3 regions of the Streptosporangium sp. NPDC049248 genome follow, and region 1 is predicted to be linked to each of the others. Evidence: riboswitches for the same ligand, from Rfam matches in the RefSeq annotation. Region 1 holds a riboswitch; each other region holds the start of a gene.
The links. A riboswitch is a leader RNA that binds a small molecule or an ion and turns the genes downstream of it on or off. The one in region 1 is predicted to bind S-adenosylmethionine.
Positions count from the first base shown of each region.

Region 2: another riboswitch for S-adenosylmethionine. It lies ahead of thrC (threonine synthase); the one in region 1 lies ahead of AB0K21_RS32285 (aminotransferase class V-fold PLP-dependent enzyme).
Region 3: another riboswitch for S-adenosylmethionine. It lies ahead of AB0K21_RS10120 (FAD/NAD(P)-binding protein); the one in region 1 lies ahead of AB0K21_RS32285 (aminotransferase class V-fold PLP-dependent enzyme).

Region 1 is NZ_JBFAQY010000023.1:70,400-80,088, forward strand. It holds gene ftsH (ATP-dependent zinc metalloprotease FtsH) at 1-709, shown strand, start outside; gene folE (GTP cyclohydrolase I FolE) at 712-1,293, shown strand; gene folP (dihydropteroate synthase) at 1,611-2,462, shown strand; gene AB0K21_RS32255 (nuclear transport factor 2 family protein) at 2,459-2,899, shown strand; gene folB (dihydroneopterin aldolase) at 3,085-3,447, shown strand; gene folK (2-amino-4-hydroxy-6-hydroxymethyldihydropteridine diphosphokinase) at 3,444-3,941, shown strand; gene AB0K21_RS32270 (DUF3180 domain-containing protein) at 3,938-4,390, shown strand; gene AB0K21_RS32275 (acyltransferase) at 4,400-5,566, opposite strand; gene AB0K21_RS32280 (NADH-quinone oxidoreductase subunit D) at 5,584-6,765, opposite strand; gene AB0K21_RS32285 (aminotransferase class V-fold PLP-dependent enzyme) at 6,783-8,078, opposite strand; SAM riboswitch class IV at 8,131-8,246, opposite strand; gene AB0K21_RS32290 (TerC family protein) at 8,454-9,197, shown strand; gene AB0K21_RS32295 (cytochrome P450) at 9,297-9,689, shown strand, end outside.
Region 2 is NZ_JBFAQY010000006.1:25,225-34,913, forward strand. It holds gene AB0K21_RS13645 (trehalose-6-phosphate synthase) at 1-279, opposite strand, end outside; gene AB0K21_RS13650 (S1 family peptidase) at 610-2,097, shown strand; gene AB0K21_RS13655 (RNA polymerase sigma factor) at 2,261-2,818, shown strand; gene AB0K21_RS13660 (S1 family peptidase) at 3,027-4,550, shown strand; gene AB0K21_RS13665 (S1 family peptidase) at 4,728-6,239, shown strand; SAM riboswitch class I at 6,449-6,591, shown strand; gene thrC (threonine synthase) at 6,606-7,898, shown strand; gene AB0K21_RS13675 (MoaD/ThiS family protein) at 7,921-8,196, shown strand; gene AB0K21_RS13680 (cold-shock protein) at 8,556-8,756, shown strand; gene groL (chaperonin GroEL) at 9,143-9,689, shown strand, end outside.
Region 3 is NZ_JBFAQY010000004.1:190,989-200,677, forward strand. It holds gene AB0K21_RS10100 (ABC transporter ATP-binding protein) at 1-1,299, opposite strand, end outside; gene AB0K21_RS10105 (ABC transporter permease) at 1,296-2,165, opposite strand; gene AB0K21_RS10110 (ABC transporter permease) at 2,212-3,183, opposite strand; gene AB0K21_RS10115 (ABC transporter substrate-binding protein) at 3,180-4,805, opposite strand; gene AB0K21_RS10120 (FAD/NAD(P)-binding protein) at 4,832-6,589, opposite strand; SAM riboswitch class IV at 6,715-6,827, opposite strand; gene AB0K21_RS10125 (DUF402 domain-containing protein) at 6,880-7,401, shown strand; gene AB0K21_RS10130 (enoyl-CoA hydratase-related protein) at 7,427-8,200, opposite strand; gene AB0K21_RS10135 (nitric oxide synthase oxygenase) at 8,409-9,614, opposite strand.

The DNA.
Region 1 (9,689 bases):
GCACGCGCTGCCCAACTCCGACCCGGTCCACAAGATCACGATCCTGTCCCGCGGACGCGCCCTCGGCTACACGATGACGCTGCCGATGGAGGACAAGTTCCTGGCGACCCGCTCGGAGATGCTGGACCAGCTCGCGATGCTGCTCGGTGGCCGCACGGCTGAGGAGCTCGTCTTCCACGAGCCCACCACCGGCGCCTCCAACGACATCGAGAAGGCCACCTCCATCGCCCGCCGCATGGTCACCGAGTACGGCATGAGCGAGCAGCTCGGCGCCCGTAAGTTCGGCAGTGGCAACGCCGAGGTCTTCCTCGGCCGTGAGATGGGACACGAGCGCGACTACTCCGAGAAGATCGCCTCCACGATCGACGAGGAGGTCCGCCGCCTCATCGAGTCGGGCCACGACCAGGCCTGGGAGATCCTCGTCGAGTACCGCGACGTGCTCGACAACCTGGTGCTGGAGCTGATGGAGAAGGAGACTCTCTCCCGCGAGCAGGTTCTGCAGATCTTCGCCCCGGTCGTCGTCAAGGAGAAGAGGCCCTCCTACTCCGGCTACGGCAAGCGGCTGCCTTCCAACCGCCCGCCGATCCTGTCCCGCAAGGAGCAGTCCGGCAACGGCTCGCTTCCCCCCGGTGAGCAGGTGACCGAGGGTAACGGCGCCCTCCCCAACGGCTCGGGCCAGCCCGACCCCGTGCAGAGGGACGGGAACTGAGCGTGGGTGTCAAGCCACTGCCGGTCGACACGGTCCGGCTGGAGAGCGCGGTCCGCGAGATCCTCATCGCCATCGGTGAGGATCCCGACCGCGACGGTCTCCGGGACACCCCGGCCCGGGTCGCCCGTGCCTACGCGGAGCAGTTCGCCGGACTGGGGCAGACCCCCGAGGACGTGCTGACCACGGTCTTCGACGTCGACCACGACGAGATGGTGCTGGTCCGCGACATCGAGGTCTACTCGACCTGCGAGCACCACCTCGTGCCGTTCCACGGTGTGGCCCACGTCGGCTACATCCCCAACGAGAAGGGGCAGGTCACCGGCCTGTCCAAACTCGCCCGCCTGGTCGACGTCTACGCCAGGCGTCCCCAGGTGCAGGAGCGGATGACCTCCCAGATCGCCGACGCGCTCATGGAGGTGCTGGAGCCGCGCGGGGTCATCGTCGTGATCGAGTGTGAGCACCTCTGCATGACCATGCGGGGCGTCCGCAAGCCCGGCGCCAAGACGATCACCTCGGCGGTGCGCGGGGACTTCCGCAACAGCGACAGGACCCGCGCCGAGGCGATGGCCCTGATCATCCGCTGATCCCCGTCTCCCAGAGCGTCCGCGACAACCCCGTCAGGACCGCCCGCCGGCGGCCCGGGCGGGGTTCCGCGTTGTCGCCCAGAGAAATCCCCCAAGCTGACCTTGATCCGGCTAATATCGCCATACCCGGCAGGGCCGGGTGCTCTGCGATCTTCGGATCGCGGCGAACACGCCCAGGGTCCCCCCGGAGGAGGACGGATGCAGGCCGGACACCCCGACCAAAGGCCGTCCGCTCCGTGACGGGTGTACGGATCCGTGGCGGCACAAGCCGGACCCGCGAGACGGGCGGACGGTACGCAACGCCTAGGCTTGTCCGCATGACTACGTGGAGTGTGCCCGGGCTGCCGGACGTGGGCCGGTGTCTCGTGATGGGCGTGGTCAACGTGACTCCCGACTCCTTCTCCGACGGCGGCCGATGGTTCGACCCCGCGGAGGCCGTGCGCCACGGCCTGGAGTTGGTCGAGCAGGGGGCCGACATCGTCGATGTGGGAGGCGAGTCCACCAGGCCGGGCGCCGCGCGGGTGCCGCTGGAGGAGGAGGTGGCCAGGGTCGAGCCGGTCATCAGGGAGCTGAGCCGCGCGGGGGTCGCCGTCAGCGTCGACACCATGCGGGCCGAGGTCGCCCAGGTGGCGGTGGAGGCCGGGGCGAAACTGGTCAACGACGTCAGCGGAGGGCTGGCCGACCCGGCGATGCCCAGGGTCGTGGCCGCATCCGGCGTGCCGTACGTGGTGATGCACTGGCGGGGGCACAGCCACGCCATGCAGGAGCGGGCCGTGTACGACGACGTGGTGACCGAGGTCTGCCAGGAGCTCACCAAGCGGGTCGAGTCCGTGCTGGCCGAGGGGGTGGCGGAGGAACAGATCGTGCTCGACCCGGGGTTGGGCTTCTCCAAGAACCCCGACCACAACTGGGCTCTGATCGCGGGCCTCGACAGGCTCGCCGAACTGGGCCGTCCGCTGCTCGTCGGGGCCTCACGGAAACGATTCCTGGGTCGCCTGCTGGCCGCCCCGGACGGCACACCGCGTCCTTTCAGCCGCAGTGACGACGCCACGCTCGCCGTGACCGCCCTCGTCGCCCAGGCGGGGGCCTGGTGCGTGCGTGTGCACGATGTCCGCCCGAACGCGGACGCCGTCCGTGTGGCCGCCGCAGTTCAGAGAGCGAGACCATGAGCGTCGACACCACCGCCGTCGAGACGGTCAACCAGGCGTTCTACACCGCCATCGAGGACGCCGACCTCGACAAGATGACCGAGATCTGGGCCGAGGACATCGATGGCGAGCAGGTGAGCTGCGTGCACCCCGGGTGGCCGATCGTGAACGGCCGGCAGGAGGTGCTGCGCTCATGGGCGCTCATCATGGCCAACACGCCCTACATCCAGTTCGTGCTGACAGACGTCCGCGTCATGGTCCTGGGTGACGTCGCCATCCTCACCTGTGAGGAGAACATCCTCACCGCGGGAGACGAGGGTGATTCCAGCTTCGCCGCGGGCAAGGTGGTGGCGAGCAACACCTTCGTGCGCACGTCCGCGGGATGGCGGCTCTGGCTGCACCACGGCTCACCCGTGCTGCAGGGTGACGACGACGAAGAGGAAGAGGAGGTGGCGTGAGCGAGCGCACCGGCGAACGGCCCGACGGGAACGCCTCCCGGGTGGCCGAGGTACGGGCCGGTGACGGATCCCAGGACCAGCGGCCCCTGCGGATCAACGACGACGTCGCGGACCTGATCGGCGATCCGCTCCAGGACCCGCTGGGGGGTCCGGCGGATACGACGTACGGCCTGCCGTCGGGCCAGGTGGCGGACCGGATCAGCCTGAAGGGGCTGCGGGTGCGCGGGCGGCACGGCGTGCTGGCGGCGGAGCGGGAGCTCGGCCAGGAGTTCGTCGTCGACGTCACGCTCTTCCTCGACACGGCGCCCGCGGCGGCCCGCGACGACCTCGGCAGGACGGTCCACTACGGCGAGCTCGCCGAGGATCTGGCGAGGGTCGTGGCGGGCGAGCCGGTCGACCTGATCGAGACCCTGGCCCAGCGCCTGGCCGATGTCTGCCTGGCCCGCGAGCTCGTCCGGTCGGCGGAGGTGAGCGTGCACAAGCCCGCCGCGCCGATCCCGCTGCCGTTCGACGACGTGATCGTGACGATCACCCGGGGCCGGGTATGAGGGTGGTCCTGGCGCTCGGCAGTAACCTGGGCGACCGCTTCGGCACTCTGCGGGGCGGGCTCGACGCCCTCTTCGCCAAGCCGGGGCTCACGCTCGTCGCGGTGTCGCCGGTCTACGAGACCGACCCGGTCGGCGGCCCGGAGCAGGGTGCCTACCTCAACGCGGTGGTGATCGCCGAGAGCGCGCTGGAACCCCGGGCCCTCCTCGATCGTGCTCAAGGTGTGGAGAACGCCTTCGGACGGGTCCGGGTGGAGCGCTGGGGAGCGCGCACCCTGGACGTCGATCTGATCACCGTGGGAGACGTCGTGATGGACGACCCAGACCTGACCCTGCCGCATCCCAGGGCGCACGAGCGGGCGTTCGTGCTGGTCCCGTGGGTGCGGGCCGATCCGGACGCGGTCCTGTCCGGGCGTCGGGTGGCCGATCTGCTGGCCGGTCTCGACCAGGACTACGTGCGGCCCCGCCCCGAGCTGGTCCTGCGGGAGGCCGCGTGAGGCCCAGCCGTCCCGGCGTCCTCGTCGGGCTCTTCGTCGTGGTCACCATCCTCACCTGGGCGCTGCTCAAGCCGCTCTACGTGTCCCTGCCGACCATGCCGTGGACGGCGATCCCGACGGTGCTCGTGCTGGCGATCGGCGAGGCCTACAGCGGGTGGATGACGAAGGCCAGGATCGAGCGCAGGCCCGACACCAAGCCCGTCGATGCCCTGGCGGTGGCCCGGCTGGCGGCCCTGGCCAAGGCCTCCGCGTACGCCGGGGCGGTCTTCGCGGGACTCTTCGCCGGGTTCACTCTCTACACCGCCGAACTGCTCGACCAGAGGGTGCCCCGTCAGGACTTCTTCATCACCGGCGGGTCGGCGCTGGTGTGCGTGCTGCTGGTCTGCGCGGCCCTGTACCTGGAGCACTGCTGCAAGGTGCCCAAGGACTCCGCGGACGACGACCGCTGAGGGGACGCGTCAGCGCCTCCTGGCCCACTTCCGGCCGAAGAGCATGATGACCGGAAGGGTGCACACCAGTGCTCCGGCGACGGCCAGGGGGCGTTCCAGCCACCAGAGCAGGTCGGGCCGGACCAGGCTGCCCGGCCTGCTGCCCGCCAGCCACCAGGTCAGCGCCACCCAGATGGCCATGCCGGTCGTGTGGAACAGGAAGAGCGGGAGCGCGAACCGGTTCACCGTCTCGTTCACGCGCTGCCACCTGGGACGGTCGAGCAGGCGCTCCATGGCCGGCCTCAGCACCTCCACCAGGCCGATCTGGAAGATCAGCAACGCCACGATGACGAAGGTGGGCGGCGCCATGTTGGACAGCTTGTCGCCGGGCACGCCGACCATCGAGCCCGGGTAGATGTCCGAGTAGACCAGGCCGAAGAGCGCGAACAGCCCGGTCCACAGGATGGCGATGTCGAAGCGGCGGGGAAGCGCCACCACCCTCGCGTAGAAGAACCCGGCCTGGTGGGCCAGCCCCCAGACAATGATCATGTTGAGCCAGCCCACGGCCTCGTACCCGTAGCGCAGCCGCAGCACGTCGACGACGAGCGCCGCCCCGGCCAGCCAGATCAGGATCAGCACGTCGAAGCGCCGGTGCAGCCAGAGCGCGACCGGGAGCAGGGCGATCAGCACGAGGTAGACGCCGATGAACCAGAGCGGGCTGATGACGAGCAGGACCACCCGGTTCATCCACCTGATCCCGAACGCCCAGGTCACGAGCGCGCCCAGCACGATCCAGGTTCCGGCCAGCGCCAGCGTCGGGATCGCCAGGCCGCGGATGCGCCGCCACACGAAGGTGCCGATGCCCATCCCGCCTTCGCAGGCGCGGTTCCAGGACAGCAGGTGGACGTACCCGCCCACGTAGAAGAAGAGCGGCAACACCTGCAGCAGCCAGGTCAGGATCCACAGCCCCGAGGTGAAGCCCAGCGGGCTCGTCGGCGAGGGGCCGTCCGGCCCCCACTGGAGGATCGTGAAAGCCCAGTGCCAGACCACCACGACGAGCAGGCTGAACGCGCGCAACCAGTCGACGTACCGGTCCCGCGGTGGCCTGCCGACGGCCGGTGAGTCGCCGGGATCGGCGGGGGACGCGGGTGTCGTCGGGGGAGTCGTCCTCCGCTGGTCTCCGCCGGGTTCGATCATGCGCTCCTGACCGTGCCTCACTTGTCGATATCGCCGACGACGAAGAACAACGAGCCCAGAATGGCGACCATGTCGGAGACCAGGTTGCCGGGGAGCATCTCGCGCAGCACCTGGACGTTGTTGAAGGAGGCGGACCGGAGCTTCATCCGCCACGGTGTCTTCTCCCCGCGCGAGACCAGGTAGTAGCCGTTGAGGCCGAGCGGGTTCTCCGTCCAGGCGTAGGTGTGGCCCTCGGGGACCTTCAGCACCTTGGGCAGGCGCTGGTTGATCGGCCCCTGGGGCAGTTCGCGGAGCCGCCGCACGCAGGCGTCCGCCAGGTCCAGGGAGACCTTCACCTGCTCCAGCAGCACCTCGAACCTGGCGTGGCAGTCCCCGGCGGAGCGGGTGACCACCTTCACCGGCAGCTCGCCGTAGGCGAGGTAGGGCTCGTCCCTGCGCAGGTCGAGGTCGACGCCGGAGGCACGGGCGATCGGGCCGCTCACGCCGTACTGCATGACCGTCTCGCGGTCCAGCACGCCCACCCCGCGGGTACGGGCGAGGAAGATCTCGTTTCCGGCGATCAGGCTCTCGATGTCGGGCAGCCGTCGCCGCACGTCGGCCACGGCCGTCGAGACCCGGCCCAGCCACCCCTCGGGCAGTTCCTCCTTCAGGCCGCCGACCCGGTTGAACATGTAGTGCATCCGGCCGCCGGCGATCTCCTCCATCACGGCCTGGAGGGTCTCGCGTTCCCGGAACGCGTAGAACATCGGGGTGATCGCGCCGAGTTCCAGCGGGTAGGAGCCGAGGAACATCAGGTGGTTGAGCACCCGGTTGAGCTCGGCCATCAGCGTGCGGGTCCAGACCGCCCTGACCGGCACCTCCATGCCGAGCATCCGCTCCACCGCGAGGACGACGCCCAGCTCGTTGGCGAACGCCGACAGCCAGTCGTGCCGGTTGGCCAGCACGATGATCTGCCGGTAGTCACGCACCTCGAACAGCTTCTCCGCGCCCCGGTGCATGTAGCCCACGATCGGTTCGGCCGAGCTGATCCGCTCCCCGTCCAGGGTGAGCCGCAGCCGCAGCACGCCGTGCGTGGACGGATGTTGCGGCCCGATGTTGAGGATCATGTCCTCGGTCGCGAGCTCCTTGCCGTGCGCCTCCCGCACGGCGGCGGCGCCCGCGCCCATCCCCACGCTCAGCTCACGGCGAGGCTCGTTCATATGCCTATGCTGTCACGTCAGCCGCGCGAGGCAAGATCCCGCAGGGCGGCGATCAGCCGGTCGACGTGCTCGGAGGTGGTGCCGATGCCGATGGAGGCGCGCACCGCGGAGGCGGCGGGGTCGTCACAGCCGCCGTCCTTGGCGTCCAGCAGGTGCCGTACGAAGGGGTGGGCGCAGAACTTGCCGTCCCGGACGCCGATGCCGTAGTCGCCGGACAGGGCCTCGGCGACCTCGCGGGCGGTGCGGCCGTTCACCACGAAGGAGACGATGCCGACGCGCGGGTGGTCGGGGCCCCACAGGGACAGCTCCTGCACGCCGGGGACGGAGGCGAGGCCCGCGCGCAGCCGGTCGAGGAGACGCTCCTCCTCGTGGACCAGCGGGGTCCAGCCGGTGGCGGTCAGGGCGTCGCAGGCCGCGGCCAGCGCGATGGCACCCAGGACGTTCGGGGTTCCGGCCTCGTGGCGGGCCTCGGGGTCGTCGTGCCACTCGGTCCCGTCGTCGTTCACCGCCCTCACCGCCCCGCCGCCCCGCAGGTACGGCTCGGCGTCGGCCAGCCAGTCGGAACGGCCGATCAGCGCGCCGGCGCCGAACGGGGCATAGAGCTTGTGACCGGAGAAGACCACGTAGTCCAGGTCGAGCGCGGTCAGGTTGAGGCGGCGGTGCGGGACGAGCTGCGCGGCGTCGACGAGGACGCGGGCGCCGTGGCGGTGGGCGATGTGGGCCAGCGCGGCGATCGGCCACAGCTCCCCGGTGACGTTGGAGGCGGCGGTCACGACCAGCAGCTTGGGGCCTTCGACCGAGGCCAGGGCCTCGTCGGCGGCGCGGACCGCCTCGCCGGGGAAGGCGGGGACCGGCAGCCGCAGGGCACGCTTCCAGGGCAGCAGCGAGGCGTGGTGCTCGGTGTCGAAGACCACGGCGGTGGTGCCCTCGGGCAGGCTGCGGGCCAGCAGGTTGGTCGCGTCCGTGGTGTTCCTGGTGAAGATCACCGAGTCGCCGGGACGGGCACCGACGAAGGCACGCACCGTCTGCCTGGCCTGCTCGTAGCGGGCCGTGGTCAGCTGGGAGGCGTACCCGGCGCCTCGGTGGACGCTGGAGTACGCCGGGAGCGCGGCGGCGACGGCGGCGCTCACCGGCTCCAGACAGGGGGCGCTCGCGGCGTAGTCGAGGTTGGCGTAGCGGACGAGCCTGCCGCCCCTGACCGGAACCTCCAGATCGGAACCGAGCACGGCGGGGATCGGCCGGTCGCCGGACGTACGGGTCGCGGGGGTGGCCGTGTCGGCGGCTACGGCGGTGGAGATCGTCAGTATGGACATGCCAGGGCTCCTTCGAGGTCATCGGACCCCAACCCGTGGCACAGGTGCCTGGAGCCCGCGCTTGCCCGGCACACCTCGTGCCGGACCAGGTCCTCACCCGGGGCACCCCGCCGCGGACGCGAGGGTTGCCGGCCAGCGAGCCGGGGCTTGTCACTGGCACTCATGACCTACGGGGGAACTATAACCGACCTCTGCCGGGAATTCGCAAGCGATGTCCCTTGGGTTCGGGAACTCACGATGGATCCCGTTCGTCTGGGCAGTGAGCCGGGTGGCGTCCGGCGGCGGGTGATGTCTGTCCTGGTAGTGGGTGAACAACGCCGAACGACAAACCTCGTCGTGCCGGTAGTGATCAAGTAAGGCGAGCTGGAGGCTCAGATGTTGGACTGGGTGACCAACCCGGAGATCTGGATAGGGTTCGTCACCCTCGTCGCTCTGGAGATCGTGCTAGGCATCGACAACATCATCTTCATCTCGATCCTGGCGGGGAAGCTTCCGCCCGAGCAACGGGACAAGGCGCGCAAGTTGGGTCTCCTCGCGGCCCTTCTCAGCCGGCTGTTGCTGCTGCTGGCACTGTCGTGGGTGGTGAGACTCACGGCGCCGCTCTTCGAGGTCCTGGGGCAGGAGATCTCGGGACGAGATCTCATCCTGCTCGGCGGCGGGCTCTTCCTGCTCGGCAAGAGCGTCATCGAGATACACGACAACGTCGAGGGCAAGTCCGGGCACGGCAGCACCAAGGTCGCGGCCTCCTTCGGCTCCGTGATCGCCCAGATCATGCTGCTGGACATCATCTTCTCCCTCGACTCGGTCATCACCGCGGTCGGCATGGTCGACCAGCTCGGCGTCATGATCGCGGCCGTGATCGTCTCGGTCCTGGTGATGCTCTTCGCCTCAGGCCCGATCAGCCGCTTCGTGGACAAGCACCCGAGCATCAAGATGCTCGCCCTGTCGTTCCTGGTGCTGATCGGCGTCGTGCTGATCGCCGAGGGCCTCGGGCAGCACATCTCCAAGGGCTACATCTACTTCGCGATGGCCTTCTCGCTCGTCGTGGAGCTGCTGAACATCCGGCTGCGCACCAAGGCGGCCCGGTCCGAGAAGTCGGACGAGCCGACCGAGGCGTAGCGCATCCGTCGCGGGGCGGCGGCCGGGCTGTCGAACGTCGGCCCAGCTCCAGGGGGCGGACCAGGCAATTGACACATGGGGCGACATTACGATGTCCATGTGCGCTTTGATCCCTGGAATCCGGAATTCGTCGCCCATCCGTACGACGTCTACGACGAGCTGAGGCGGCAGCGGCCGGTCAGTTTCTTTGAACCGACCGGCCAGTGGCTGGTCGCCCGGCACGCCGACGTCAACGCGCTGCTGCGCGACCGTCGGCTCGGCCGCTCCTACCTGCACATGGCGACCCACGCCGAGTTCGGCAGGCCCGACGACCCCGAGTTCCAGGACCCGTTCTGGCGGGTGGTCAGGGCCGGGATGCTCGACGTCGAGCCACCGGTGCACACCCGGCTCCGGCGCCTGGTCTCCAAGGCGTTCACCCCGCGCATGGTCGAGGCGCTCCGCCCCAAGGTCGCCGAGATCGCCGGGGAGCTGGTGGACCGCTTCGTCGAGCGC
Region 2 (9,689 bases), on a different contig from region 1:
GTTGTACGCGCGGTGGAAGGTCGCCGGGGGGATGTCGAGCATGCGCAGCGCCCCGGTCTCGTAGCCCGCCTGGTCGAGACGGCCGCCGGGCGCCAGCCGCACCGCTCCGCGGTCGCCGTCGGACAGCGCCGCGCAGACCCAGAGGACGTCGAGGTCCTTCGCGACCTCCGACAGGCCCGACACCAGGCCGCCCCCACCCCTGCGCATGGACAGGGAGCCGTCCTCGGAGAGGGTGAAGGAGACGGGACCGCGGTTGGAGGCCACGAGGATCGCGTTCATCAGATCCCTTCGCCGGCTAGGGACACGCTTGTCCAGAAGATTAACCGGCGCCCGGCCTGGGCGCCCTGCTCTTCAGGCCAAGGAAGAATGGCGTTCATTTGAGTGTGTCAGCTCTTGTCGGTAGCTCAGTGAGTACATCCAGGTTTGATGACTTTCCGGTGCTGGATCGGAAGCCCGGCGAGCCTGACGGCGCCGGTCGGGGGCGTTCCGAGGGGCGCCCGCGTGGCGTGTGGTTTTTGGGGGCTTGGGGGCAACGGCTGGATTAGGGTGGCGTTGCCCGTGCGGCGCTCTCCCCCTCCTGCTGTGAAAGCCGAGGTCGAGGAGAGTTTCATGTTCGGCAGACATGCCGTCGCCACGGGCTGCGTGCTGGCGGTCACCGCGCTCACCCTGACGGGTGTGCCGGTCGCGGCCGGACCTCGGGCCTCGGTCACCGCGTCCGCCTGGAAACCGCCGTCGGGCATGCTGGAGGCGTTCCAACGCGACCTGGGACTGACCCGGCGGCAGGCCCAGGCGCGCCTGCTCAACGAGGCCCGCATGCTCCCGGTCGCGACGCAGCTCCGCAGGAGGCTCGCCGACCGTTTTGGCGGTTCATGGCTTGTCGGAGCCATTTCGCAGACCCTCGTGGTGGCCACCACCGACGAGGCCGACATCCCCCACATCATCGCGGCGGGCGCCCGGGCCGAGGTCGTCACCCGGTCGATGGCGGAACTCCTTTTGATCAAGGAGAGGATCGACGGCGTGCTGCCCGCCAAGCCACGCGTGGGAGGCGTGCGCTACGTCGACGCGAAGAGGAACCAGGTGGTCGTCCTGTCCGCGCAGCCCGCGGTCGCCGAGAACCTCATCAAGGACGCGAACGTGGACACGGACGCGGTGAGCGTGGTGTCGTCCACCGAGCAACCCCAGCCCCTCCACGACGTGCAGGGCGGAGACGCCTACTACGTCGGTGTCGCGAGTCGCTGCTCGATCGGTTTCTCGGTGACCCACGGAGCCCAGGCCGGTTTCGTCAGTGCCGGACACTGCGGCAGGACGGGTGATGCCACCACCGGTTTCAACCGGGTGCCCCAGGGGGTCTTCCAGGCATCGGTCTTCCCGGGCAGCGACTACGCCTGGGTCGCGGTGAACCACAACTGGGTGCCCAAGCCCGCGGTCAGCAACGGCGTCGGCGGCACCGTGTCCGTCGTCGGCTCCAAGGTGGCCGTCGAGGGGGCCTCGGTCTGCCGGTCCGGTTCCACCACCGACTGGCACTGCGGGATCATCCTGCAGCGCGACACCAGCATCACCTACCCCGAGGGGGCGGTCTCCGGGCTGACCCGCACGAACGTCTGCGCCGAGCCCGGCGACTCGGGTGGCTCGTTCATCTCCGTGGATCAGGCCCAGGGAGTCGCCTCCGGCGGCTCCGGGGACTGCACCTCGGGCGGCGTCACCTACTTCCAGCCGATCAACGAGATCCTCACCGCCTACGACCTGACCCTGGTGACCGACACGCTCACCTCGCCGAGCACGGGCACCTGCACCGGCTACCCGAAGATCTATGTCGGCAGTCTGGAGAGCGGTCAGGTCGTCTACCGGCCGAGCACCAGCTACTACCGGACGACCGTCGCCGGCCAGCACCACGGCTGCCTGGACGGGGACGACGGCGTCGATCTCGACCTCTACCTGGAGAGGTGGAAGGGAAGCGGTTGGAGCACCGTCGCCGCCTCGGACAGCTCGGGGCCCGACGAGCAGATCAGCTACACCGGCATGCCCGGCTTCTACCGCTACCGGGTGGTCTCGGTGAGCGGCTCCAGCCCCTACACCCTGGGGTTCACGACGCCTTGACGACCGGTCCCGCGCTCCTGGCGGACCCCCACTGGGAGCACACATAAGGGCGGAGATCGGCATATTTCGGGTTCGTCGCTTTTTGTAACGAAGCCGAAGGTCGGCAACGGGGATCCCCGACCGTAGGATGTCCAGCGACTGTGACCGCTGATGGGGGCTCGTGATGGCGTTGGACGAGACGACCGAGGAGCTGGCCCGGGCGGCCGCCCAAGGTGACCACCGCGCGCTCGGCGAGCTGCTGAAGCGTATCGAGCCCGCGGTGCTCCGGCACTGCGGGCGCATCCTTCCCTTCCGGCAGGACGCGGAGGAGGCCTGCCAGGACACCCTGCTGGCGGTGGCACGCAACATCGGCCGCTTCGAGGGGCGCGCCAAGTTCAGCACCTGGCTGCACATCGTGACCGCCAACTGCGCCAGGAGCACCTACCGTTCGCTGAAGCGCCGCGCCGCGGAGCAGAGTTCGGACGAGTTGCCGCTGCAGAAGCCGGACGTCGCCAGGGTGAGCGTGATCGCCGGATCCCGGCTGGACCTGCTCGACGTGATGGAGGCCCTGGAGGCGGAGAAGCCCGATCTCGCCCAGGCACTGGTGCTGCGCGACATCTGCCAGCTCGACTACAACGAGGTGGCCGAGCAGCTCCGCATCCCGCTGGGCACCGCCAAGTCCCGCATTCACCAGGCGCGCAAGTACGTCCAGGGCGCTCTGGGCGACGCCTACGGCTTCTGACCTCGACGGGTCCCGGGAACGGCCGAGCCGGCCCGGGGAGCCCCCGCGCGGGAACGAGAGCGCGCCGGCGAGGTGAGATCCGATCGAAATCGTCTGCCGCGTGGCGTGTGGCGTTCGAGGCCCTGGCGGCAATGGCTGGATTAGGGTGGCGTTGCCCGTGCGGCGCTCTCCCCCTCCTGCTGTGAAAGCCGAGGTCGAGGAGAGTTTCATGTTCGGCAGACATGCCGTCGCCACGGGCTGCGTGCTGGCGGTCACCGCGCTCACCCTGACGGGTGTGCCGGCTGCGGCCGGACCCCGGGCTAAGGGGGTTCCGGTCGCCGCGTCCGCCTGGAAACCGCCGTCGGGCATGCTGGAGGCGCTCCAACGCGACCTGGAACTGACCAAGGAACAGGCCCAGGCGCGCCTGCTCAACGAGGCCCGCCTGACGGGAGTGGCGGCGGACCTCCGTGCGAGACTCGGCGACCGTTTCGGCGGCTCGTGGCTGATGGGAACCATCGCGCAGACCCTCGTGGTGGCCACCACCGACGAGGCCGACATCCCCCACATCATCGCGGCGGGCGCCCGGGCCGAGGTCGTCAAACGGTCGCTGGCGGAACTCGGCAAGCACATAGAAGGACTCGACCAGTCGGTGCCCGGCGCCAAGAACGAGGGGAGTGTCCGCTACGTCGACGCCAGGAACAACAGGGTGGTCGTCCTGTCGTCGGAGCCGTTGGTCGCGGAGGACCTCATCGAGGCCGCCGGTGTCGACACTGAGGCGGTGAAGGTGGTGCCGTCCACCGAGCGGCCCCGGCTCCTCAGCGACCTGCAGGGCGGCGACGCCTACTACGTCGGTGTCGCGAGTCGTTGCTCCGTTGGTTTCTCGGTGATGCGCGGGACCCAGGCGGGGTTCGTCAGTGCCGGTCACTGCGGTAAGACCGGTGATGCCACCACCGGTTTCAACCGGGTGCCCCTGGGGGTCTTCCGGGCGTCGTCCTTTCCCGAGAACGACTACGCCTGGGTCGCGGTGAACGCCGGCTGGACGCCCAAACCGGTGGTGAGCAACGGCCTCGGCGGCACCGTGCCCGTCGCGGGCTCCCGACCGGCTCTGGAGGGCGCCTCGATCTGCCGTTCCGGCTCCACCACCGACTGGCACTGCGGGATCATCCGGCAGCTCAGTGCCAGTGTCACCTACCCCCAGGGCACCATCCACGGGCTGACCCGTACCAGTGTCTGCGCCGAGCCGGGCGACTCGGGTGGCTCGTTCATCTCCGTGGATCAGGCCCAGGGGGTCACCTCCGGCGGCTCCGGGGACTGTGCCACGGGCGGCGTCACCTACTTCCAGCCGATCAACGAGATCCTCACCGCCTACGACCTGACCCTGCTGACCGACAGCACCGTCGGCTCGCCGGGTGGCGTCTCCGGCACCACCCCATCGGACAAGCAGGACTGCAGCGGCTACCCGAAGACCTACACCGGCACGCTGAACAACGGTCAGTCCGTCTCCCAGCCGAGCCGCTACTACCGGGCCGCCGTCGCCGGCATGCACTCCGCCTGCCTGGACGGCGGCGACGGCGTCGACTTCGACCTCTACCTCCAAAGGTGGCGGCGGCCGAACTGGGTCACCGTCGCGACCTCGGAGGGCGCGGGTTCCGACGAGCAGATCAGCTACACCGGCCCGCCCGGCGCCTACCGCTACCGGGTGGTCTCGGTGAGCGGCTCCAGCCCCTACACGCTGAAGGCCAAGGCGCCCTGACCCGCCTTCCGCGGCCCTCACCCAGGCCGCGGCCGGCATGCCGCCGAACGGCCTCAAATCGTCTGCCGCGTGGCGTGTGGCGTTCGAGGCCCTGGCGGCAATGGCTGGATTAGGGTGGCGTTGCCCGTGCGGCGCTCTCCCCCTCCTGCTGTGAAAGCCGAGGTCGAGGAGAGTTTCATGTTCGGCAGACATGCCGTCGCCACGGGCTGCGTGCTGGCGGTCACCGCGCTCACCCTGACGGGTGTGCCGGCTGCGGCCGGACCCCGGGCTAAGGGGGTTCCGGTCGCCGCGTCCGCCTGGAAACCGCCGTCGGGCATGCTGGAGGCGCTCCAACGCGACCTGGGCCTGACCAGGGAACAGGTGCGGGCACGTCTGGCCAACGAGATCCGTATGTCGGGAGTCGAGGCGGACCTCCGTGCGAGACTCGGCGACCGTTTCGGCGGCTCGTGGCTGATGGGAACCGTTTCGCAGACCCTCGTGGTGGCCACCACCGACCCCGCCGACCTCCCCGCGATCGTCGCGGCGGGCGCCAGAGCCGAACTCGTCAAACGGTCGCTGACGGAACTCGCCGGGCTCATCAGTGACCTCAACGTGGACCTGCCGGGAAAAGGCGGCGGGGGTGATGTGCGCTTCGTCGACGCCAGGAACAACAGGATCGTCATCCTGTCGAAGAGCCCACTGGCAACCGAGGATCTCGTGGAGGCCGTGGGGGCCGACTCAAGTGTGGTGAAGGTGGTGCCGTCCACCGAGCGGCCCCGGCTCCTCAGCGACCTGCAGGGCGGCGACGCCTACTACGTCGGTGTCGCGAGTCGTTGCTCCGTTGGTTTCTCGGTGATGCGCGGGACCCAGGCGGGGTTCGTCAGTGCCGGTCACTGCGGTAAGACCGGTGATGCCACCACCGGTTTCAACCGGGTGCCCCTGGGGGTCTTCCGGGCGTCGTCCTTTCCCGGCAACGACTACGCCTGGGTCGCGGTGAACGCCGGCTGGACGCCCAAACCGGTGGTGAGCAACGGCGCCGGCGGCACCGTGCCCGTCGCGGGCTCCCGACCGGCTCTGGAGGGCGCCTCGATCTGCCGTTCCGGCTCCACCACCGACTGGCACTGCGGCCTCATCCGGCAGTTCAACGCCAGTGTCACCTACCCCCAGGGCACCATCCACGGGCTGACCCGTACCAGTGTCTGCGCCGAGCCGGGCGACTCGGGTGGCTCGTTCATCTCCGTGGATCAGGCCCAGGGGGTCACCTCCGGCGGCTCCGGCAACTGCGTCACGGGCGGCGTCACCTACTTCCAGCCGATCAACGAGATCCTCACCGCCTACGACCTGACCCTGCTGACCGGCGACGCCACCAACCCACCGGGCACCGTCCCGCCCGCTCCGACGGTCTGCACCGGCTACCCGAAGGTCTACACCGGCACGCTGAACAACGGTCAGTCCGTCTCCCAGCCGAGCCGCTACTACCGGGCCGCCGTCGCCGGCATGCACTCCGCCTGCCTGGACGGCGGCGACGGCGTCGACTTCGACCTCTACCTCCAAAGGTGGCGGCGGCCGAACTGGGTCACCGTCGCGACCTCGGAGGGCGCGGGTTCCGACGAGCGGATCAGCTACACCGGCCCGCCCGGCGCCTACCGCTACCGGGTGGTCTCGGTGAGCGGCTCCAGCCCCTACACGCTGAAGGCCAAGGCGCCCTGACCCGCCTTCCGCGGCCTGGCGCGGGAGGTTCCACGGGACGTCCACCGCGACCGGTGCCTGCCGGCCGCGGCGGCGCCCCTGCTGCGGACAAGGGCGCTCTGTCCGGCAGGTAACACGCTACGTCTCGCATAGTGAGACAAGTGGCCGGGGTGGCGGTACGGCGATGTAGAGTGCCTAAGACCTGCCTGTCAGGTCTCCAACTGAATATTTGCTCATCCAGAGGGGTGGAGGGATCGGCCCTGCGAAGCCCCGGCAACCATCCCGGTTCAAGACTCGTAATCGACACGAGGTCAGCCGGGACAGGTGCCAATTCCGGTCTGTGACCAGGGTGGTCCGCAGACGAAGATGAGGGAAAGGCCTCGCTTCATGGCGCTCGCAACCACTGAGAACACCACCACCTCGCTCGGTCGTGTCGAAGACACCCGAAACCAGCAGTTCGGCCCCGCCGTGGCCCTGTCCTGTCGCGAGTGCGGTGCCCGCTACGACCTCGGCCCGAGCTTCGCCTGTATCGAGTGTTTCGGGCCCCTTGAGATCGCCTACGACTTCGGGCGGGTGACCCGGGAGCAGATCGCCGAGGGGCCGGCCAACATCTGGCGTTACCGCTCGCTGCTGCCCGTCCCCGCCGACGTGGCCGCCAAGCCCAACATGGAGCCCGGCTGGACCAGGCTCGTCAACGCCGGCAACCTCGCCCGCGAGCTGGGCATGCGCTCGCTGCACGTGAAGGACGACTCCGGTAACCCCACGCACTCCTTCAAGGACCGTGTGGTGGCCATCGCCGTCGAGGCGGCCCGTAACTTCGGCTTCCACACCCTCTCCTGCTCCTCCACCGGCAACCTGGCCGGTGCCGCCGCTGCCGCCGCCGCGCGGGCCGGGCTGGACGCCTGCGTGTTCATCCCCGCCGACCTGGAGCAGGCCAAGGTCGTCATGGCCTCCGTGTACGGGGGCAGGCTCATCGGCATCGAGGGCACCTACGACGATGTGAACCGCTTCTGCTCGGAGCTCATCGGCGACGAACTGGGCGAGAAGTGGGGCTTCGTCAACGTCAACCTCCGGCCGTACTACGCCGAGGGCTCCAAGACGCTGGCGTACGAGATCGCCGAGCAGCTCGGCTGGCGCGTTCCCGACCAGATCGTCGTGCCGGTCGCGTCGGGCTCCCAGCTCACGAAGATCGACAAGGGTTTCAAGGAGCTGATCGAGCTCGGTCTCGTCGAGGACAGGCCGTACAAGATCTTCGCGGCCCAGGCCGAGGGATGCTCCCCGGTCTCCACCGCCTACAAGGCGGGCCACGACGTGATCCGCCCGGTGAAGCCGGACACGATCGCCAAGTCGCTGGCGATCGGCAACCCCGCCGACGGTCCGTACGTGCTGGACATCGCCCGCCGCACCGGCGGCGCGGTCGAGGACGTCACCGACCCCGAGATCGTCGACGCGATCCGGCTGCTGGCCAGGACCGAGGGCATCTTCGCCGAGACCGCCGGAGGTGTCACCGTCGGCGTGCTCCGCAAGCTGGTCGCGGCCGGGAGGCTCGACCCGGAGGCGGAGACCGTGGTTCTCAACACCGGCGACGGTCTCAAGACCCTCGACGCGGTGGCCGCCGAGGCGCGCCCCACCGCCGTGATTCGTCCCTCCCTTGACGCATTCCGTGCGGCAATCGCCTAGAAATCGTGAAAGGTACTGAATTATGAGCGTTTCTGTGCGGATTCCGACGATTCTCCGGACTTACACCGGTGGTGCTGCCGAGGTGAGCGGAGAGGGCGAGACCCTGCGCGACGTCCTCCAGAAGCTTGACGCGGACTTCCCGGGGATCGGTGCCCGGATTCTTGATGAAACGGGTAAGATCCGCCGTTTTGTCAACGTCTATGTGGGAGATGAGGACGTCCGCTTCGCCGACAACCTCGACACGGCCACGCCCTCCGGCGTCCAGGTCTCCATCATCCCGGCGGTCGCCGGGGGCTGAGACCCACCCCCCGCACCGCGCCGGTCGCACCCGCCTCACCCTCCCGGGGGGCGCTTGCGACACCCTCTCCATGACACCCGCCCGGCTCCGGCCGCGTGCGGGTGTCATGCTTTGTGGCGTAAACCGGTATTCGCGGTGGGGAAAGATAATGTAATCTTTAACTAACTAATAGTGATAGTCAAACTGTGCTCTCGTACTAAATGCTCTTGTAAAGAGCTAGTTTGGTGCTTGACTCTGTTGCCCAACCGGTTCCCACAGGTATGGTCGAGGACGATCGATGTGGCGAAGTCTGCCCCGGAGATTGAGGACTTCGCGAGAGGAATGGGCGTCGTCCTTAAGTCCAGTAAGAGGAGTCGCAAGTGGCGCAGGGCACCGTCAAATGGTTCAACGCGGACAAGGGCTACGGCTTCATCGCGGTAGACGGTGGTAAGGATGTGTTCGTCCATTACTCCGCGATCATGATGGATGGCTACCGTGCACTCGAGCAGGGCCAGCGAGTCGAGTTCGAGATCACCCAGGGGCAGAAGGGTCCCCAGGCGGAGTCCGTCCGGGCGGTCTGACATGGCCGTCCCGTGAACCCGCGGGGAGGGGCCGGTGGATCCCGCGGCAGCGCAGTCCGCCGGATCCACACCACCTAGGCCCGGCTCGCCTCCCCAATCGGCGAGCCGGGCCTTCGCTTTGCGCGGAACACACGCCCGCGTGACGCGGCGCATACGCTGACGTGGCCCGGAGCGGAAGCCCGCTCCGGGCGCGACGCAGGTCAAGGGGTCGTGGCTTGCACTCGGCAAGGTAGAGTGCTAAACACGTTGTTGGCACTCACGCATAGAGAGTGCCAACCCTGGATCGAGGCGATGGGGCCCGCCGAACGGAGTCGTGGGCCCGCATGCCGTCGCGGGCGTCGGCTCGGTCCGGTGCAAGCCACCCTGTCTCTGGGAGGTCTAGCCGTATGGCAGCCAAGATGATCGCGTTTAACGAGGACGCCAGGCGCGGTCTCGAGCGTGGCATGAACCAGCTCGCGGACGCCGTCAAGGTGACCCTCGGCCCCAAGGGCCGCAATGTCGTTCTGGAGAAGAAGTGGGGCGCCCCCACCATCACCAACGATGGTGTCTCCATTGCGAAGGAGATCGAGCTCGAGGACCCGTGGGAGAAGATCGGGGCCGAGCTCGTCAAGGAAGTCGCCAAGAAGACCGACGACGTCGCGGGTGACGGCACCACCACCGCCACCGTGCTCGCTCAGGCTCTCGTACGCGAGGGTCTCCGCAACGTCGCCGCCGGTGCCAACCCGATGTCCCTGAAGAAGGGCATCGAGGCCGCCGTCGAGCGCGTGTCGGAGGAGCTGTCCAAGCTGGCCAAGGACGTGGAGACGAAGGCGCAGATCGCCTCCACCGCATCCATCTCCGCGGGCGACCCGCAGATCGGCGAGATGATCGCCGAGGCGATGGACAAGGTCGGCAAGGAAGGCGTCATCACCGTCGAGGAGAGCAACACCTTCG
Region 3 (9,689 bases), on a different contig from region 1:
CCCGACCCGGTCGAGCAACTCGGCCACCCGGTCCTTCCGCCACGAGGCCGGGGCCCCGCGACGGGAACCGCTCCCGAAAGAGGCCCCGCGGTGGGATCCGCTCCCGGAGGAGGCGCCGCGGAGCGGTTCGGCGACCAGGCGGCCCACCGTGTAGCGGGGGTCGAACGACCCGAGCGGGTTCTGGGAGATCACCTGGATCCGGGACCTGCGGGTGCGTCGTCCGCGCTCGGGGATGCCCGACCAGGGCTCACCTCCCAGCAGCACCTCTCCCGAGGTGGGTTCGAGCAGGCCGAGGACGAGCCGGGCCACCGTGGTCTTGCCGGAACCGGACTCCCCCACGATGCCGAGCGTCTCGCCGGGAAAGACCTCGAAGGACACGTCGTCGACCACGGTGCGCGAGCCGTACGCGGCGGAGAGCCCCGAGGCCTCCAGAATCGGCGCGGCGTGGTCCACGGTCCGCTCCGGCAGCGGGGTGCGCAGCGCGACGCCCCCGGCGGCGATGGCGGACAGCCGGGTGCCACGCGAGATCGCGGAGGGTACGGCCGCGAGCAGCAGCCTGGTGTAGTCGTGCCGGGGCAGCGCCAGCACCCGCCCCGTCTCCCCCTCCTCGACGATCACCCCGTCCTTCATGACCAGTACCCGGTCGGCGATGGCGGAGACCACGGCGAGGTCGTGACTGATCATGAGCAGTGCGGTCCCGGTGGCCTTGCGGGCGGCGAGCAGGCGCAGGATCTGGGCCTGTACGGTGACGTCGAGCGCCGTCGTCGGCTCGTCGGCGATGATCAGTGGTGGGTCGGCGGCGATGGCGGAGGCGATCAGGGCCCGCTGGCGCAGCCCCCCGGACAGCTGGTGGGCGTACTGCCGGGCGCGCACCTCCGGTTCCGGCACCCCGACCGCGTCCAGCAGCTCGATCACCCTTTCCCTCCTGGCCGCGCGAGGTACGACATCGTGGGTGGCGAGCACCTCGGCGATCTCGTCGCCGACGGTGCGGAGCGGGTCCAGCGAGGTCAGCGCGTCCTGGAGCACCAACCCGGCGAACCGGCCGCGCAGCCGCCGCCAGTCCCGGGCGCCGAACCCGAGCGCGTCCCGGCCGTCGACCGTGAACCGGGAGGCGGTGACCGAGGCGCCGGGGCCGGTCAGCCCGACCAGTGTCCTGGCCGTGACGCTCTTGCCCGAACCCGACTCCCCGACGATCGCCACGCACTCGCCGGCCTCGATCGACAGGCTCACCCCCCGTACGGCCTCCACCCCGGCCCCGGGGAAGCCGACCCGCAGGTCCTCGATGTCGATGAGGCTCATCGGTCTCTCCCTTCGAAACGGCGCTGCAGGCGGCGCCCGACGAGCGTCAGGCTGATGACGGTCAGGGTGACGGAGAGCCCGGGGAAGAGCACGGTCCACCAGGCGACGCGCAGGTAGTCACGGGCCTCCGACAGCATCGAGCCCCACTCGGGGCTGGGCGGCTGCGGCCCCATGCCGAGGAAACTGAGACCGGAGGTGGCGATGATGGCGGTGCCCATGCCGATCGTGGCGAGCACCGGCAGCGGACCCAGCACGTTGGGCAGCACATGGCGCGCGACCAGCACCGGCCTGGCCAGGCCGAAGGTGACCGCCTGCTCCACGTAGCCGGAGCGGCGCACCACGAACGTCTGGGCACGGATCACCCGGGCGTAGTTGGGGATCTGCGCGATGCCGATCGCGAGGATCACGTTGCCGGTTCCCGGACCGGTGACGGCGATGACCAGCAGGGCGAGCAGCAGTTCCGGAAAGGTGGCCACCACGTCGAACAGGCGGCCGAGCAGCTCGTCGAGGTAGCGGGGGGACAGTCCGGCCAGGACACCCAGCAGGGCACCCGCCCCGGCTGCGAGGCCGATGGCCGCGGCGCCGATGCTCAACGAGTGCCCGGCGCCGTGGACGACGCGCGACAGCACGTCACGGCCGAGGTGGTCGGTGCCGAACCAGTGCTCGGCGCTCGGCCCGGCGAGCGCGTGCAGCGGGTCGGCGGCCAGCGGGTCGACGCCGGTCAACAGGCCGGGCGCGACGGCGGCGACCGCGGCCACCGCCAGGAACAGCAGCGGCACCGCCGACGGCACCCTGAAGGCGTACCTGCGCCGCACCGGAACGGGGGCCGCGGTCACGACACCGGGAATCTCGGCGACCGTCGTCATCGGCTCCTCCCCGGACGGTACGGCGGCCGGGGCAGCATCGGCATCTTCATCTGCTCCTCCTCAGGCGGGGGTCGATCGCGAGGTAGGCGAGGTCGACGATCGTGCTGGCCGTCACGTAGACGAGGGCGGAGATCAGCACGACCGCCATCACCAGGGGCAGGTCCTTGCTGTTCACCGCGCCGACGGTGACCTGGCCGAGCCCGGGGCGGCCGAACACGGCCTCCACGATGATCGCGCCGCCGAGCAGGGCGCCGGTGAACCAGCCGGTGAGGGTGACGGCGGGGAGCAGCGCGTGCCGCAGAGCGTGCCCGGCGACGAGCCGCCACTCGGTGATGCCGCGCGAGCGCGCGGTCACCGCGAACGGCTCCTCCAGCGCGCGTTCCAGGCCCTCGCGGAGCACCTGCCCGAGCACCCCCGCGATCTGCAGGCCGAGCGCCAGTCCCGGCAGTACGAGCGAGACGAACCCCCGGTCCCCGGAGACGGGGAACCAGCCGAGGGTGAAGGAGAAGACGGCGAGCAGCAGGATGCCGACGAGGAACGGCGGCACCGAGACGACGGCCAGTTCGGAGAGCCCGACCAGACCGCCGAGCCAGGACCGGCGCCCGGCGGTGGCCAGGGCGAGCACCAGGGCGAGCAGCACCCCGAAGGCCGCGGCGGTGAGCGCCAGCTGGACCGTCGGCCAGATCTGGGAGGCCAGGATCTCCCCCACACCGCGCTGCAGGACGTAGGAGTGGCCCAGGTCGCCCTGGAGGAGGCGGAGCAGGTAGTCGCCGTACTGCTGGAGCGGTGAGCGGTCCAGTCCCCACTCGGCGATGATCTGCGCCCGCCGCTCGGGGGTGTCGAGGCCGTCGCCGATCAGCACGTCGATCGTGTCTCCGGGGGCGAGCATCAGCGCGAGGTAGGCCGCGGTGGCGGCGGCCCAGAGCACGGCGACGCCCGCTCCGAGCCGCCTGGCCACCGGGCCGAGCCACCCGGCGGCGGCCAGCCCCCGCCGCCGGGTGAGTGTGAGGGTGCTCATGTCCCGATCCGGACGTCGTAGGCACTGTTGGGGGTGCCGGAGACCGGCTCGAAGGTGATGCCGGTGACACCCGCGCCGTAGGCGATCTGGTCGGCGGGCACGTACAGCGGGAGCAGCAGTGCCTCGTCCGTGACCACGATCTTCTGCACCTTGGCGTAGAGCTCCTTGCGCTCGGCGAGGTCGGAGGTCGCCGACGCGTCGGTGAGCAGCCTGTCCAGCTCCGCGCTCTCGTACCTCGTACGGTTGATCGCCGCGCCCTTCGGCAGGATCAGGTTGAGCGCCGCCCCGACGTCGGTGTCGCCGCGCGAGTTCTCGAAGATCTCGTACTCGTTCTCGTCGGCGGCCTGCTGCGCGGTGCCCTGGTCCACGAGCTTGATCTGGAAGTCGATACCCGCGTGTCGCTTGACCGCCGCCTGGACGGCCTGGGCGAGGACGTCACGGCGGTCGCGGACGAACGGCGCGGCGCTGACCGTGCGGACCGTCAGCCGCCTGCCGTCCTTGACCCGGTAGCCCTCGGCGTCACGTCCGTTCCAGCCGGCCTCGTCGAGCAGCCTGTTGGCCCGCGCCGGGTCGTTGCCGAAGGTGTTCTCCAGCGAGGGGTCGTAGAACCGCGGGCTGCCCTGGCCGATGACGCTCCAGGCTCGCTTGGCGGTGCCCCGGTAGACGGAGTCGAGCACGGCGTCCACGTCGACGGCGTCGCGGAACGCCTCACGGACCCGCTTGTCGTCGAACGGGGGGCGGGAGACGTTGAAGTAGTAGGAGAACGCGCTGCCGGAGTTGAGGCTGGTCTCCAGCGTCAGCTCCGGGTCGCCCTTGATGAGGCCGATCTCGGTGGCGGGCACGCCCTCGATCACCTGTACCTGCCCGGAGGTGAGCGCGCCGACCCGCACCGCCGCCTCGGGCAGGAAGCGGTAGGTGACCTCGGCCAGGTGTGCCGGCCCCTGGTGGGCGGCGCCGGCGGGCGGCCAGTCGTAGTTCGGGTTGCGCCGGTAGTGGACCTCCTGGCCGGGAGTGAACCGGTCGAGGATGAACGGCCCGGTGCCGACCACGTCGACCCCGCCCGCCTTGAGGTCCTTGGCGTTCTTCAGCGACTTCGGGGAGACCTGGCCGGCGAGCGGGGAGGAGAGGAAGTCCAGGAACAGTCCGTCCGGGGCCTTCAGCGTGACCTTCAGGGTGTACGGGGCGCTCACCTCGGCGTGGTCGAAGTTGCGCAGCTGGATGGCGCTGACCGCCGCGTTGTAGCCGGGCGAGACGAGCTGGTCGAGGTTGGCCTTCACCGAGGCGGCGTCGAACCTCTCACCGTCGTGAAAGGTCACGTCGTCGCGGAGCTCGAAGGTGTAGGTCAGGCCGTCCTTGGAGACCTGCCAGGAGGTGGCCAGCCACGGCAGGAAATCGCCGTTCGCGCCTCGGGCGATCAACGCGTCGAACTGGTTGTGGACCAGCAGGCGCGCCTTGTTCTGGCCCCACTGGTGCGGGTTGAAGGTGATCGGCTGCGTCTCGACGGCCCAGACGAGCGACCCTCCGTCGCCGCCGGCCGCCACGGCCGGGGCCCCGCTCTCGGCTCCGCACGCCGCCAGCGCCAGCACCCCGGCGAGGGTCAGGGCGCCCCATCGCAACTTCACTCTCTTCTCCTTCGAGACCTGGCGGTTCATGCGACGTGCCTTCTTATCTGGGTGCCGACCGCCTCGGACAGGACGATCCGGGCGAGGGCGTCGGCGTGGCGGAAGAGCGGGGCGTTGAGGCGGGGTCTGGCGAAGCCGCCGGTGGCCTGGCCGCCGACGACCCAGGGACCGAAGGCGAACCTGCGCGAGTGCGGGGTGCCGGACCTGTCGACCAGGCGGCGGTCCGCGGCCCGCACGTTCACCAGCCCCGACTTCTCGTCGAGCTCGCCCCGGTCGCGGAGCGCGCCGATGAGCGGGTCGGTGGCCCGGCTCACGCTGGGCGCGGGCAGCCTGGCCTCGACGAGGGTCGTGGCCGTCACGCCGCCGGGCACGGTGGGGCTCTGCGCCCGCCAGCGCCCGTCGTGGTGGTCGACCTTGAGGTCGGCGCCGAGGAAGGTGACCACCCCCGCCCTGGCCAGGGCGCGCAACTCCTCAAGACGGGGGCCGGGCGGGCCGCTGGCGATGTAGCTGAAGAACCCGTGGAACCACGGGTCGGAGACGCCCAGCTCGGCCAGGACGCCGTAGACGGAGATCAGCCCGAGGATCAGGGCGTGGTCGGCGCTGTGCGCCGGGTCGGCGCGCCGCTCCAGGTCGGCCGCGAGGTAGCCGTGCATCCACTTCTGCAGCCCCGCCCGGTCGCCGAACCTGATGCCCGCCAGCGGCCGGTCGAGCCGGTCGAGGTCGAGCCGGTCCAGGTGCCGGGGCACGGCCGTACGGATCAGCTTGCGGATGCCCGGGCTGCGCCACTCCTCGTCGGCGAACGCCTCCGCGAACGCCGCCCAGTCCAGCCTGGCGCGCTCGGGGTGGGCGGTGAGGAGCTCGTGGTAGTACGCGAAGGCGAGCTCCTTGGCGACCAGCGGCCACACGTCCCGGCGGAAGTTCCACGGGCCCTCGCCCAGCGCCTCGCGGGTGAGGAAGCGCGGCACCGGCGGGCGTGCGCCCCCGAAGGGGTAGCCGGTCTTGGAGTGGTACGGCACGCCGCGCCGTGATCCCACGTGCAGCAGGGGCTCCCGCCCGCCGGGCAGGTAGACCAGTTCCCCGTCGTACTCGCGGACGAACCGGCCGCCCCGGCCCGAGGTGAGCAGCACCATCAGGTCGACGAAGGCCAGCCCCATCCCCCGCACGATCACCGGCTCTCCGGCGGGGATGCCGTCCAGGTCGAGGTCGGCCGCGTATCCGGTGGGCAGGTAGCGCAGCCCGCCGCGCACGGCCAGGTCGGCCAGCGCCCGTTCCTCCCCGTTCGGGGTCACGTCGCCGTGCCCCTGGGCCAGGATCACCGCGTCGACCTCGATCGTCCGGCCGTCCTCCAGCCGTACCGCCTGGCCGTCGGGGATGTCGGCGAGGTCGACGGCGCGGGCCGGATGCACGTGCACCCTGACCCCGCGCGGGGCGGTCTCCACCGCGTGCCTGAAGACGTGGGAGAGGTAGCCGTTCTGCGCCGGGCGGGAGGCGAAGGTGCCCGGGTCCCCGCCGAGCCACTCGGCCAGCGTGGGGCCTGGACGGATCGGCCCCTCACAGCGCACCGACTCGTCGGTGAAGAGCGTCACGTCGGCGGCCGCGGAGTTCATCCAGAGCAGCTCGGGCTGGTCACGGCGCCAGACGCGGCCGCCGCCCGGCGGGTGGGGGTCGATCACGTGAACGTCGAGCGAGGGCCAGCCGAGCAGGTCGGCGGCGTTGGCGCAGATGCGTTCCACCAGGCAGGTGCCCGTCGGGCCGGCACCGACGACGGCGATCGAGGCGCTCATGCGGCGGCTCTGCGGTGCGGCCGGTAGTGGCCGTGGGTGTCGGGGTCGACGGGGCTCGCGCAGTTCAGTGTGCTGGTCTTCGACATGTGGCACTCCCGGACATGTCTCGGTGACCCCGGTGAGGGGGTCCGCGCTTGCGGCACGCCGACCGTGCCGCCAGGTCTCCCCCGGGGGCACCCCGCCGCGGTGCGAGGGTTGCCGGTCAGCCAGCCGGGGCTTCGCACTGACACTCTTAACCTATTTAGAAGGTAGGAAATACATAGATCTCTGTCAAGGCTTAATGTTGGGGAATGTCCTATGAGACGGTGAAGGTGGTCTACCGCAAATACGACGGGTCACTGCACTGGCACCACAGCGGTCTCCTGCTCGGCGAGGACGAGCACGGGGTGTGGACCGGCTGCGCGGCCAACTCCGTCGGCCGCAAGGGCCACGGACCCGAGGTGGCCTCCCCGCATGCCTTCGTGATGCTCTTCCCCCGCGACGCCTGGTGGACCGCCGCCTTCAACTCCGCCCCGCACAAACACGAGATCTACTGCGACATCTCCACCGTGCCACGGTGGAGCGACGGCGAGGTCACCATGGTCGACCTGGACCTCGACGTGATCCGGACGCGCCGCAACCCGGCTAAGGGCCGCGCCTGCCGGGTCTTCCTGGACGACGAGGACGAGTTCGAGGAGCACCGGGTCAGGTACGCCTACCCGCCCGAGGTCGTCCGGAGCGCCCGCGCCTCGGCCGCCTGGCTGATGGAGGCCGTCACCGCCCGCACGGCCCCCTTCGACACCGCTCCGCGCTGGCTCGCCCTGGTCAGCTGAGAGCGCCGGAGCGACTACGGCGTGACTACAGCGGCGGGAAGCCGGGGGCGCGGCGCTCGACGAAGCTGGCGACCCCCTCGGCGAAGTCCGGCCGGGTGAAGGAGTCGACCATCAGGCGTGCCGCGGCCGACTCCGACGCCTCCAGGGTCTGCTGCCAGTCGCCCCAGATCTGACGCTTGATCACGGCCATCGAGGCCGGAGAGCTGTACGTCGCCAGCTCGCGGGCGTAGGCCAGGGTCTCCTCGATCAGCCGCTCTCCCGGCACCGCCCGGTTGGCCAGGCCCAGCTCGCAGGCCTCGGCTCCGGTGAAGGTGCGCCCGGAGAGCAGCAGGTCCATGGCCCTGGCCTGCCCGGCCAGGCGGGGCAGGATCCACGACAGGCCGTACTCCGCGACCAGGCCGCGCCGGGCGAAGGCGGTGGTCCACTTGGCCTCGGCGGCGGTGAAGACCAGGTCGCAGACCAGGGCGTGGACCATGCCGAGCCCGGCGCAGGCGCCGTTGACCGCGGCGATGATCGGCTTACGGATCGTGGTCGGGAAGGTGTTGGGGCGCCGGTCGGGCTCCCCCGCGTACGAGCCGTCCTGGATGGCGGTGAGCGTCCGGAAGTCCGCCCCGGCGCAGAAGCCCTTTCCCGCACCGGTGACCACGATCACCCGGACCTCGGGGTTCTTCTCCGCCTCGGCCAGCTGGTCGAAGTAGCGGCGGCCCATCTCGTCGGTCCAGGCGTTGAGCCGGTCCGGCCGGTTGAACGTCAGCGTCAGCACGCCCCGCTCGATCGACGGCAGCACCAGGTCGACCATCGCATCTCCCTCCCGGAAGCCCCCGGGGCGCTCCCGCACAGGAGCTCCCCACCCGGAGAGCTACAGAATATCGTTCTACACCTTTTCCCTTCCCGGTGTCAGCAGGTGCGAGCGGACCGGGGAGAGGGAGGCCCGCGGGAGCGGGCCGGGCCGCGCCCCACCACGCGGCGGGTCACCGCGGGTGCGGCGCCGGTACGTCTTCCCCGAGTCAACCTCCCGTCGCGGTCCGGTGGCCGAGCGCACGCTCCAGGGAGTCGGCGTGGTGGACGAAGTTCGGCGACAGCCGCCTGTCCTCGTAGTAGCGGTGGAAGACCGGCGTGGCCGAGGCCGACATGGGCGGCACGATCCAGGTCCAGTCCGCGGGGCAGACCCGTCCTGCCCGCTCCTCGCGCTCCAGGTGGATCAGGAAGTGCCTGGCCTCGGTGTGGTGGTCCGTCATCGTCACCCCCGCCCGCTCGAAGGAGTGCAGGACCGCCACGTTCAACTCCACCAGCGCCCGGTCCCGCCAGAGCGAGCGGTCGGTGCCGGTGTTCAGGCCCAGACGCCGGGCGATCAACGGCATCAGGTCGTAGCGGTCGGCGTCGGCCAGGTTGCGGGCGCCGATCTCGGTGCCCATGTACCAGCCGTTGAACGGCGCCGCCCGATAGCAGACGCCGCCGATCTCCAGGCACATGTTCGAGATGACCGGTACCGCGTGCCAGCGCAGCCCCAGCTGCTCGAACCACGGGTGACGGGGGTGCGAAAGCGCGACCTCCAGCACGGCGTCGCCGGGAATCGTGGACAGCAGCGGCGGCCCGCTCCCGACCGAGACCGCCAGTGGGAGGACGTCGAAGGGGCTTCCGGGACCGCCGGACCAGCCCAGCTCGCGCAGCATCGCGGTGAAGCCGACGTAGCGGGGATCCCCGACGACCGAACCGTCCGCCGTCGCGTACCCGGCGTACCGGATGAGCTGCTCGTTCCAGATCCGCGGTCCCGGCGCCCCCGGCCGGTCCTGGGGGAAGACGGTGATCGTCGGGCGGATCCGGCGGCCGGGCGCCGCGTCCCGCAGGTGGTTCACACACTCGACGGCGACGCCCTCGGCCGTGGTGACATGCCGCCGGTCGCGCACCCGCAGCGAGCGCCAGTACAGCCGCCCGATGCATCTGCCGCTGTTGCGCCAGGCCACCCTGGCGCCGAAGACCAGCTCACCGCTGGTGTGCGTGTACGTTCCCGTGTCGGCGATCTCCTGCCGGATCTCGCGCAGGCGCTCCCGCAGGACCCCCGCGCCGGGATTCTCCGCGTGAAACAGCCTCAGGTAGTCCTCGGCCGCCGCCATCACGTCGGCTGGAGGCACCTCGGGGACCTTGGGGGCCTCGTGGAACGGATCCGGCGCACGCCGGGACCTTCGCCAGGTCAGCACAGAAAAACCACCCATTGTGGCTCACGGGCACGACTGCCGTTCCGGGCGGCGTGGTGCCCTGAACGCGGCGGCCCTTCCCCGCTGCGATCA